DNA from 3 places in the Anaerotignum lactatifermentans genome. Region 2 is predicted to be linked to each of the others. Evidence: riboswitches for the same ligand, from Rfam matches in the RefSeq annotation. Region 2 holds a riboswitch; each other region holds the start of a gene.
What was found. A riboswitch is a leader RNA that binds a small molecule or an ion and turns the genes downstream of it on or off. The one in region 2 is predicted to bind FMN.

Region 1 (3,278 bases), on a different contig from region 2:
AGATACCGACCCAATTTATGCCATACTGTTTTTCTTCCAGAACCGAAACTCTGTCCAGATGAGCACTGCCGCCAGCAGACACGCCAGCACATCGGCAATGGGCGCCGCAGCCAATGCCCCCGTCAATCCGAATCTGCCGGACAAAATCAGCGCCAGAGGAATCAGGAAGATAATCTGTCTGGACAATGCCACCAACAGGGATTTTGCGGGCTTGCCAATAGCCTGGAAAAAGGACGCTGTCACCTGCGGCAGACCATACACGAAGAAGCCCAGCATATACAGCTGGAAGCAGAACACCGCAAATTCCAGATGCAGAGGTTCATTCTTCACAAAAAGCCCAGCCATGAAGCCGCCGCCCAGCTGGAAAATGCCGAACCACACAATGGAAATGATGAACGACACCGTCACAGCCACACGGAAAGTCTGTTTCACCCTGCCATACTGTTTTGCCCCGAAATTGTAGCCGTTGATGGGCTGTGTGCCGGATGCCACCCCAACGAACATGGCATGTGCCACCTGATAAATCTTCATCATGATGCCGTAGCAGGACAGGGCAATTTCACTGCCGTATTTTGTGACCGCACCGCAGTCTGTCATGAGGTTGTTCATGACGATCTGTGTCAGCGCCGTTGCCATCTGCATACAGAAACTGGGGAAACCCAGAGAAAGGATACTGCCGCAGGTCTTGCCGGACAGTTTCAGATATTTTTTATAGAAAGTGATGTGCTCAAATCTGGGAATATAGGCCACGCAGATAAGTCCAGCCACTACCTGCCCAATGATGGTAGCGATAGCTGCCCCTGTGACACCCATATCAAAGCCGAAAATGAAGATAGGGTCTAAAACCAGATTGATGCCTGCCCCAATCATCATACTTCGCATGGTATACTTGGGATTGCCGTCAGAACGGATGATTGCCGTAAATGCCATATTTGCCATCTGGAAAGGCAGCCCCAGTGCAAGGATGCGCATATAAGTCACAGACAAATCCAGAACCGCATCTGATGCCCCAAAAAGACGGGCGCAGGCAGGGCCGCCGATGATGATGACAGCTGCCAGCAGAACCCCTGCCAGTATCAGCAGTACAAAGGCATTGCCAAAGGTCTGTTCCGCTTTGTCCCGTTCCTTCCTGCCCAAACAAAGGCTGATGTTGGCAGCACAGCCGTCCCCCACCATAAGGGCAAGGGCTGCCGAAAGGGTAATCATGGGGAATGCCACGTTGGTGGCTGCTACGCCGTTGATGCCCACGGCGCGCCCCACGAAAATCTGATCCACAATGTTATACAGACAGTTGACAATAAGCGTCAACACTGTCGGTATGGAAAACTGCATCAATAGTTTACTGATCTTTTCCGTACCCAGAATGTTTTCTTTTCCCGTTTCCATGCCATTCCCTCCTCATTTTTGCAGAAAAAAAAGACGCCTTTCGGCGTCCTTTTGAAATTCTTCTGTTCTCTGGACAGCCGAAAAAATCAATGTCATTTCCATTGTATTTCTTCTCCCATCCAGACTGTCTGTCGGCTTCGTAATTTCAACGAATCAGCCTTTCGGCTCGCGGGCTGTTACCGCCGGTAGAGATGCACTCGTTTCCGAAGAATGTGTCTTTGTTTTTTTATTTTACATCATCGGCAGGCTTTCCGCAAGCGCCGCAGAACTTTTGTCCTTCTGCCAAAGGTGCGCCGCAGCCGCCGCAGAATCTGCCCACTTCACCGTCCGCATCGGTGACCTGTACATCACCGGCTGCTTCCGCCGCTTTCTGGGCAGCCCTTTCTGCTGCCTCCTGTGCCGCAGCTTCTGCTTCCAGACGTTTCTGCTCTGCCCGTTCCGCTTTTTCCGCTTCCCGGTCCGCCTTCACCTGTTCGATTTCCGCTTCCAGTTCCTTGATGCGGTCTTGTGCCTTTACGATTTTATCACAAATGGCTGTAGCTTCTTCGTCCAGCTGGTCGCCCATGACGAATTTCGCCCAGTAATACATGCCAAGCTCCCGCTGGTACTCATTGATATTGCCTTTCTGTATGACAATATCGCTGTTGATGCGGTTGATTTCCAGTCCATCATTGGCTTTGTCCGCCGCGGTTCTTGCCAGTTCTCCTAATTTATCCAAAAAAGCCATTTCCAGCGCCTCCTCATTTGTTCCATTTGCTTTGTATATTCGCCAAAACATACGCTTTTTCCTGCAAAAAAGCAGAAAAATGCATCTGCTTGCATGAAATTTGTATCTTTCCCCCTGTTTTTTTCCTGTCCATTAGGGAAAGCGTCCGAAAATTGCTCCTTTTCTTTGGACTTTTCCTCTAAATGCACAAAAAACAACCTTTTCCCAAAACACCTGTTTACATTGCAAAAATACTACCGTATAATGATAATACTTTATTTTGATACGGAACGTGTTATTGCAGTGAGAGGGAGTCTGAATCATGGAGTTGTTGAAACAAAGAATATTAAAAGATGGGACAGAAATCGGCACCGAAGTCGTAAAGGTAGATTCTTTTCTGAACCATCAGTTAGATATCGGTCTGTTTATGGCGCTGGGCAAGGAGATCCACCGTCGTTTCGGTCATCTGGGCATCAATAAGATCCTGACCATCGAAGCGTCCGGCATCGGCATCGCTGCCATCACCGCCATTTATTTTGATCTGGTGCCTGTAGTTTTCGCCAAGAAAGCACAGCCCAATACCATGACAGAGGAATTTTACGGCGCGCCCGTCAAATCCTTTACAAAGGGTACCGTGTCCATCGCTCGTGTATCCAAAAATTATCTCAACGCCAATGATAAAGTTTTGATCATTGATGATTTTCTTGCCCACGGCGAAGCAGCAGCAGGTCTTGCCAATCTGGTAGAACAGGCAGGCGGCACTGTATGCGGTATTGCAGCCATCATCGAAAAAGAATTCCAGGGCGGCAGCAAAAAACTCAGAGATGCCGGCTATCTGGTGGATTCTCTGGCGGTCATCACCAAAGTGGAAGACGGCAAGATCTATTTCAAAGACTGAAAATCATACACGAAACAGAGGCACAGGGCTTTTCCAAAGAAGAAAACTCCTGTGCTTTTTTCATGTTTTCTCTCCCCTTTGTCCATCCGCAAAAGACATTCGGAATTTTTGCATATTTTGTTATATGATTGTATGTTTGTATGTTACCTTTATGAAAGAATGTCAGTTTTTTCCATTTTTCTCAACACCTTCCCCTTACAACATAATATACAAAAAAATGTATGACACCCATGGTTATTTTTTCCATCTCTTTTTCCACTTACCCATTGAGAAACCATCTGCTTTTTG
Region 2 (3,278 bases):
AGAGAGCTGCTGTATACCATATTCAGTCTGTCACCCAAAGGCAGTTCATCCTGATCAATGGGTGTGTCGATTTTATTTACGTTTTCAGATTCCCCTGTCAGTGCGCTTTCGCTGACCTGCAAGGAGAAGTTCTGCAATACACGGCCGTCTGCGGCGGTCACGTCCCCTGCTTCCAAGAGCAGGATGTCCCCGGGCACCAGTTCTGCCGCAGGCACTTCCATTTTCTGACCGTCACGAATGACGCGGGCATTGGGTGCTGCCATAGCCTTCAGGCTGTCCAGAGATTTCTGGGCTTTGAAGTGCTGCACCGTACCCAAAATGGCATTGAGGATGAGCACTGCCAGAATAACGATGGTGCCTTCCAGACCGCCTGTCAGAGCGGAAATGACGGCTGCGATAATCAGAATGATTACCAAAAGGTCTGCGAACTGTTCCGCAAATACCTGCAAAACGCCTTTGCGCTTGCCTTCCTGCAATTTGTTGTAGCCGTACTGTTCCAGCCGTTTCTTTGCTTCTTCCGCTGTCAGCCCGTTCATGGAGCTGTTCAGTTCCTGCAGGAGTTCTTCCTGCGATAATTTCCATTGTTTGTCCATAGAAATTCCCCTTTCTCTGTGTCCCGTGCAAATAAAAAAGACTTTTATTGCACCGAATCCTCTCGTTATGCAATAAAAGTCTTGCTTTTCAAGAAAATGTTCTTTTAGTCGCGCCCGGGTAATAACACCGAGATGACGAACGCTGACGATGCGGCTTGCCGCACAAGCTACTCCCTTTTATTACAATGACTCTACCATACTTTTGCACAAAAGGCAAGAGAAAAATTCATACAAATTGCAATTTTCTTTTTGCCCCTGTTATTTTTCCCCAAAGCCCCTGATTTTTCCCTCTTTTTTCCCAAAAGCGCCCGTTCTGTTTTTTTGGCAGTCTGCATTTGCATTTTCCTGTCATTATGCAAATATAACGAAATTTTGTATGCAAATCCATGCAATTTTTTTCAAAAAAGGGGCTTGTTTTTTTCTTAACATGGGTCTATGATAAATGCGTCAACTACATACGGCAGTATCTTCAGGGCAGGGTGAAATTCCCGATCGGCGGTATAGTCCGCGAGCGCAGCGATGCGCAGGACTTGGCATAGGTTCAAGTCAGGATTTGGTGAGATTCCAAAACCGACAGTATAGTCTGGATGGAAGAAGATCATGACAGTACAAGGCAGATTTTTCTGTTTTTGTTCTGTTCTTTTGTGTATACCAAAAAGGGGTGTGTTTGTGGTACCCTTTGTTTTGGATATGCGTATTTTTTCATGGATTTCAAAGCCCTGAGTGGACGGTTTCCCGTCTGTTCAGGGTTATTTTTTTGCAGAAAAGGAAGTGGCGAAAATGGAAAAACAGGATTTTATGCGGCACGCCATTGCCCTTGCCAAAAACGGCATCGGCGCCGTTGACCCCAACCCACTGGTGGGCGCGGTCATTGTCAAGGACGGCGAAATCATCGGGGAAGGCTGGCACGCACGCTTTGGCGGACTCCACGCGGAGCGCAACGCGCTGGCAAACTGCCGCACCTCACCCAAAGGCGCCACTATCTATGTGACACTGGAGCCCTGCTGTCACTACGGCAAGACACCGCCCTGCACAGAAGCCCTGCTGGAAGCAGGCATTGCCAAAGTGGTCATTGGTTCCCGTGACCCCAATCCCAAGGTGGCAGGCAAAGGGGCGGCTATCCTCCGGGAAGCAGGCGTGGAAGTGGAAGAAGATTTCCTCCGGGAGGAATGTGACGCCCTCAACGGTCCTTTCTTTCACTACATCACCACAAAGCGTCCTTATGTGGCAATGAAATACGCCATGACTGCCGACGGAAAAATTGCCACAGTCACCGGCGCATCCCAGTGGATCACCAACGAAGCCAGCCGCTATCATGTCCATGCTCTGCGGCGGCGGTATCCAGCCATACTGGCAGGCATCGGCACCGTTCTTGCAGACGACCCCATGCTGAACTGCCGACTGGGTGATGAGGCACGGAATCCCATCCGCATCATCTGTGACAGCAAACTGCAAATTCCCCTGGAAAGCAAACTGGTGCAGACGGCAAAGGACATTCCCCTCATTGTGGCAACCTGTTCCAAGGACGAAGAAAAACAGGCAGCTCTGACAGCAAAAGGCGCAGAAGTGCTTGTATTTGACGGGGAAAAAGTTCCCCTCCCTGCCCTTATGGACAGACTGGGGGAAAAACAAATCAGCGGTATCCTGCTGGAAGGCGGCGCCACACTGAACGCAGCTTTTCTGGCAGAAAACCTGATACAACGGGCGTATGTATACATTGGGGCAAAAGTATTTGGGGGCGCAGCAGCAAAATCACCCATTGCAGGAGAAGGCATATCCCTTCCATCGGAAGCGGCTGACCTGCATCTGGCAGAAGTACAGACCTTTGGAAACGACGTACTCTGCGTTTATGATTTCCCGAAACAGGAGGCGAAGTAAATGTTCACAGGCATCATTGAGGAACTGGGCACCATTCGGGGTGTTTCCCTCACCAAAGACGGCGGCGAGCTGCAAATTGCTGCAACCACCGTACTGGGCGGCACAAAGCTGGGGGACAGCATCGCCGTCAACGGCACCTGTCTGACGGTGACGAAACTGGAAAAAGACGGCTTTACAGCCTTTGTCATGGCGGAAAGCCTGCGCCGCACCAATCTGGGCAGCCTGAAACGGGGCAGCGTGGTACATCTGGAGCGCGCCATGGCAGCAGACGGGCGTTTTGGCGGGCATATGGTCACGGGGCACATTGACGGGCAAGGCACTTTCCTTTCCCAGAAGCCGGAGGGGCAGGCTGTTGTCCTCACCATCGGCGCAGACCCGGAAATCCTTTCGGGCATTGTGGAAAAAGGCTCCATCGCCATTGACGGCACCAGCCTGACGGTCATGGATGTGGGCAAAGACAGCTTCCGAGTAGGCATCATCCCCCACACCGGCGGACACACCGCCCTTTTAGACCGTCCCAAAGGCTACGCCTGCAATCTGGAAACAGACGTCATCGGCAAATACATTCAGAAATTTTTAGCAAAGAACACAGAATCCACTCCCAAGAAATCCACATTGACCATGGATTTCCTCCGGGAAAACGGATTTTAAACATAGGAGGATAACGTTATGCGTGAATATAACACCATTGAAGAAGCATTGGAAGAACTGCGTCAGGGTCGTATGATTCTGGTGACTGACGACCCCGACAGAGAAAACGAAGGGGATTTGATTTGTGCGGCAGAATTTGCCACCACAGAAAACGTA
Region 3 (3,278 bases), on a different contig from region 2:
AATTCAATATTTATGTATTTTTTTACATTCTATCAAAAACAGAATTTCATGTGTCCATATACAAAAAAACATTTCTTTTACCATTTCTGTATAATATACTTTCAAAAATAAATTCCAGTTTTTCAAATAAAAAGAAAACAGATGGTGAATGCATTCCATCCACCATCTGTTGGGAAATACTTATATGTTATTCCTCTTTTACATGTCGCATTTCTTCCAATGCCGCAAAAGCTGTGCGCATTTCCTCCCGCACCAATTTTGTTTTTCTTTCATATACTTTACGATAAAAAGCAGTCCGTTTGGGGTCCGGCACAAAAGATTTATTTTCTATCAGATTCGCTTCAAACGCTTCCTGTAAATCAGGAATATCCCCTATGGCATAAGCTGCTGTTGCCGCATTGGTCATAACAGCGCCCTGCGCTGTCTTTAATGTTGTTACACGACAATTCAGCATGTCCGCTTTGATCTGGTTCCATAAATCCGAACGGCTTCCGCCTTCTGTTACAACAATACGATTCAAATCAACGCCAGCTGCACGATATACATCTGTAACACCAATATAATCATAAGCAATGGCTTCCAAGACCGCGCGCCACAACACCGCTTGATCTGTATCCATGGTCATATTCAGAAAACAACCACTTGCCGCTGAAATATCACCAAAGCCACCAGTCAGATATGGCAGGAACAAAACGCCATTGGCACCTGCCGGAACCTGTTTTGCCCGTTCTGTCAGCACATCAAAATAAGCACCTTCCCCTTCTTTTCCGCAAATATTGTCCCGGAACCAGCGCAGTGCCAAACCGCCTGTACGGATAAATCCCCAATAAAAATATGTATTTTCCAGTGTACCACTATTGAAAATCAAGTCTGTTCCCGGTCTGCTCAATTCTGGCTTGATACCATCTACTGCAATACAGAACATAGCACATGTCCCAGCAACATCTGCCGCTCTATTGACAGCTGTAACACCGCATCCAATCATGCTCTGCATGGTATCCCCTGCACCAGCACAAATGGGAATACCGACTGGCAGACCTGTTTTTTCTGCGTATTCTTCTGTGAGATGACCAATAATATCCCAAGGTTTCACGATTCTTGGCAGATATTCTTTGGACAGCCCCAATATTTCCAGCTGTTCATCGCTCCATTCCTTTTTTTCAACCTTATACCCAAGTCCCCAGCCGGACATAGTACCCCAGTCAATGAAAGCGTCCTTTGCTTTACATCCAGCAAGATGAGACAAAATGTAAGGAGCATTATGCAGGAATTTCTTTCCTCGTTTCTGAAATTCTACATTATTTCTCAGGAACCATCTTGCAAATAACGCTGGAAACATACAGTTTGGCAAAGGATTACCCGTTTCTTTCGCCCAGATATCCAATCCCAAAGCCGCCAGTTCCTCCGCATCTGCCTGTGTACGAGAATCCAGATAATTGATATATGGTGTTATGGCGTTTCCGTCTTCATCAACACCCACAATACCCAAAATGACACCATCCCCAAAGATTGCCCGAATGTTCTCCGGTGACAGTCCTTTTTCCCGCATTTCTTTTGTACAAGCCGCAATACTGGTCACTGCTGCCTCCACATACTGATCTGCATCCATTTCCACCCAACCAGGATGTGGATAGCGAAGCACTGTCGGTGTGCTGTGCTCTGTGATGCACTGCATGTTGCTGTCATAAACAGCTGCTTTCACACTCTGGGTTCCTGCGTCAAAACCAAGGTAATACTTTTCCATACAATTTAGCCTCTTTTCTGTATTGGGGGCAATAAAAAAACCCCGTATATTTCTGACTGCCATAAGCAAGTCATCTTACAGGGCAATGTTTCTTTTCTGCACGAAAAAAACCGCAGAACAAAAAAGCATATCTTCTCTCATCCAGACTATACTGTCGGCTTCGTAATTTCAACGAATCCTGCCACCAAAAGCGGCTCGCGGGCTATCACCGCCGGTAGGGAATTTCACCCTGCCCCGAAGACACTTTTTTCCTACGCATACATTATACCGCTCTTGCACATAGTCTACAAGCGCAAAGGTGACGATAATCCACCCCTTTTTTCTGTCATGTTTACTAATGGCATAAAAAACAGGCAGCCACATATATGGCTGCCTGTTTATCAGGAAGTCATCCACGAAACTTCCTGAAAGAAAGGGATTTCCAAACTATTTTGCAATTATGCAAAGGGATTTTCTGTAGGATAAGGCAAAGATTTAGGCTGGTTGTAAGCGATATCTGTTACGCCCAGATATTTGAATACTTCAAACAGCGCTTTGCCGTGGTGACCGAATGTAACTGCACCATGGTGAGGATACTGTTTTTCGATCAGAACATGACGATAGAATCTGTTCATTTCGGGAATTGCGAAGATACCGATAGAACCGAAGGAACGTGTAGGAACATCCAGAACTTCACCCTGTGCTACATAAGCGCGCAGCTGTGTGGAAGCTGTTGTCTGCAGACGGAAGAATGTGATATCCCCTGCTTTGATGTCGCCTTCCATGGTACCTCTTGTGATATCGGGTTCACCATCGGGTTCCAGCTGACGTTTCATAATAAGCTGATAGCTCATATGAGGATTGCACAGCAGGCTGGAGCATGTGTTGCCGCAGTGGAAGCCCATGAATGTTTCATTCAGGCGGTAATCGCATTTGCCTTTGATATCTTCGTTGTAGATCTGTGCAGGTACGGAGTTGTTGATATCCAGCAGTGTTACAGGTGCGTTGGATACACACAGACCAATGTATTCGCTCAGTGCACCGTAAATATCTACTTCACAGGAAATGGGGATACCTCTGCCTGTGAAACGAGAGTTTACATAGCAAGGAACGAAGCCGAATTCAGTCTGGAATGCAGGCCAGCATTTGTTTGCAAATGCAGCGTATTTGGAGCAGCCCAGATTATCTTTCATCCAGTCTTCCAGTGTCAGTTCATACTGAGCCAGTCTAGGCAGAACACCTGCATAAGGATTTTCGTTGCCCAGTTCTGCTGCCATTTCTTCTACTTTAGCAGGGATACGAGGGTCGTCTTTATGTTTGTTGTAAGCTACCAGCAGATCCAGTTCGGAATGTTCTTCCACTGCTACACCCAGATCATACAGGGCTTTAATAGGTGCATTACAAGCCAGGAAGTCATTGGGACGAGGACCAAATGCAAAGATTTTCAGACCTTTCAAACCAACCAGAGCTGTTGCAACGGGAACAAATTCACGAATCTGCTGTGCAACTTCTTCTGCTGTACCGCAAGGATATTCAGGAATGTATACTTTTTTGC

Region 1: linked by a shared signal. The riboswitch ahead of INF29_RS02990 (MATE family efflux transporter) and the one ahead of ribD (bifunctional diaminohydroxyphosphoribosylaminopyrimidine deaminase/5-amino-6-(5-phosphoribosylamino)uracil reductase RibD) in region 2 are both predicted to bind FMN.
Region 3: linked by a shared signal. The riboswitch ahead of INF29_RS04105 (FGGY-family carbohydrate kinase) and the one ahead of ribD (bifunctional diaminohydroxyphosphoribosylaminopyrimidine deaminase/5-amino-6-(5-phosphoribosylamino)uracil reductase RibD) in region 2 are both predicted to bind FMN.

What each region holds. Positions count from the first base shown of each region.
Region 1 is NZ_JADCKK010000007.1:28,243-31,520, forward strand. Features, by position in the region: gene INF29_RS02990 (MATE family efflux transporter) at 16-1,386, opposite strand; FMN riboswitch at 1,490-1,601, opposite strand; gene INF29_RS02995 (zinc ribbon domain-containing protein) at 1,613-2,113, opposite strand; gene INF29_RS03000 (xanthine phosphoribosyltransferase) at 2,415-2,990, shown strand.
Region 2 is NZ_JADCKK010000016.1:7,642-10,919, forward strand. Features, by position in the region: gene INF29_RS05840 (cation-translocating P-type ATPase) at 1-593, opposite strand, end outside; FMN riboswitch at 1,055-1,196, shown strand; gene ribD (bifunctional diaminohydroxyphosphoribosylaminopyrimidine deaminase/5-amino-6-(5-phosphoribosylamino)uracil reductase RibD) at 1,374-2,471, shown strand; gene INF29_RS05850 (riboflavin synthase) at 2,472-3,122, shown strand; gene INF29_RS05855 (bifunctional 3,4-dihydroxy-2-butanone-4-phosphate synthase/GTP cyclohydrolase II) at 3,141-3,278, shown strand, end outside.
Region 3 is NZ_JADCKK010000010.1:17,901-21,178, forward strand. Features, by position in the region: gene INF29_RS04105 (FGGY-family carbohydrate kinase) at 188-1,744, opposite strand; FMN riboswitch at 1,870-1,990, opposite strand; gene INF29_RS04110 (L-fucose/L-arabinose isomerase family protein) at 2,182-3,278, opposite strand, start outside.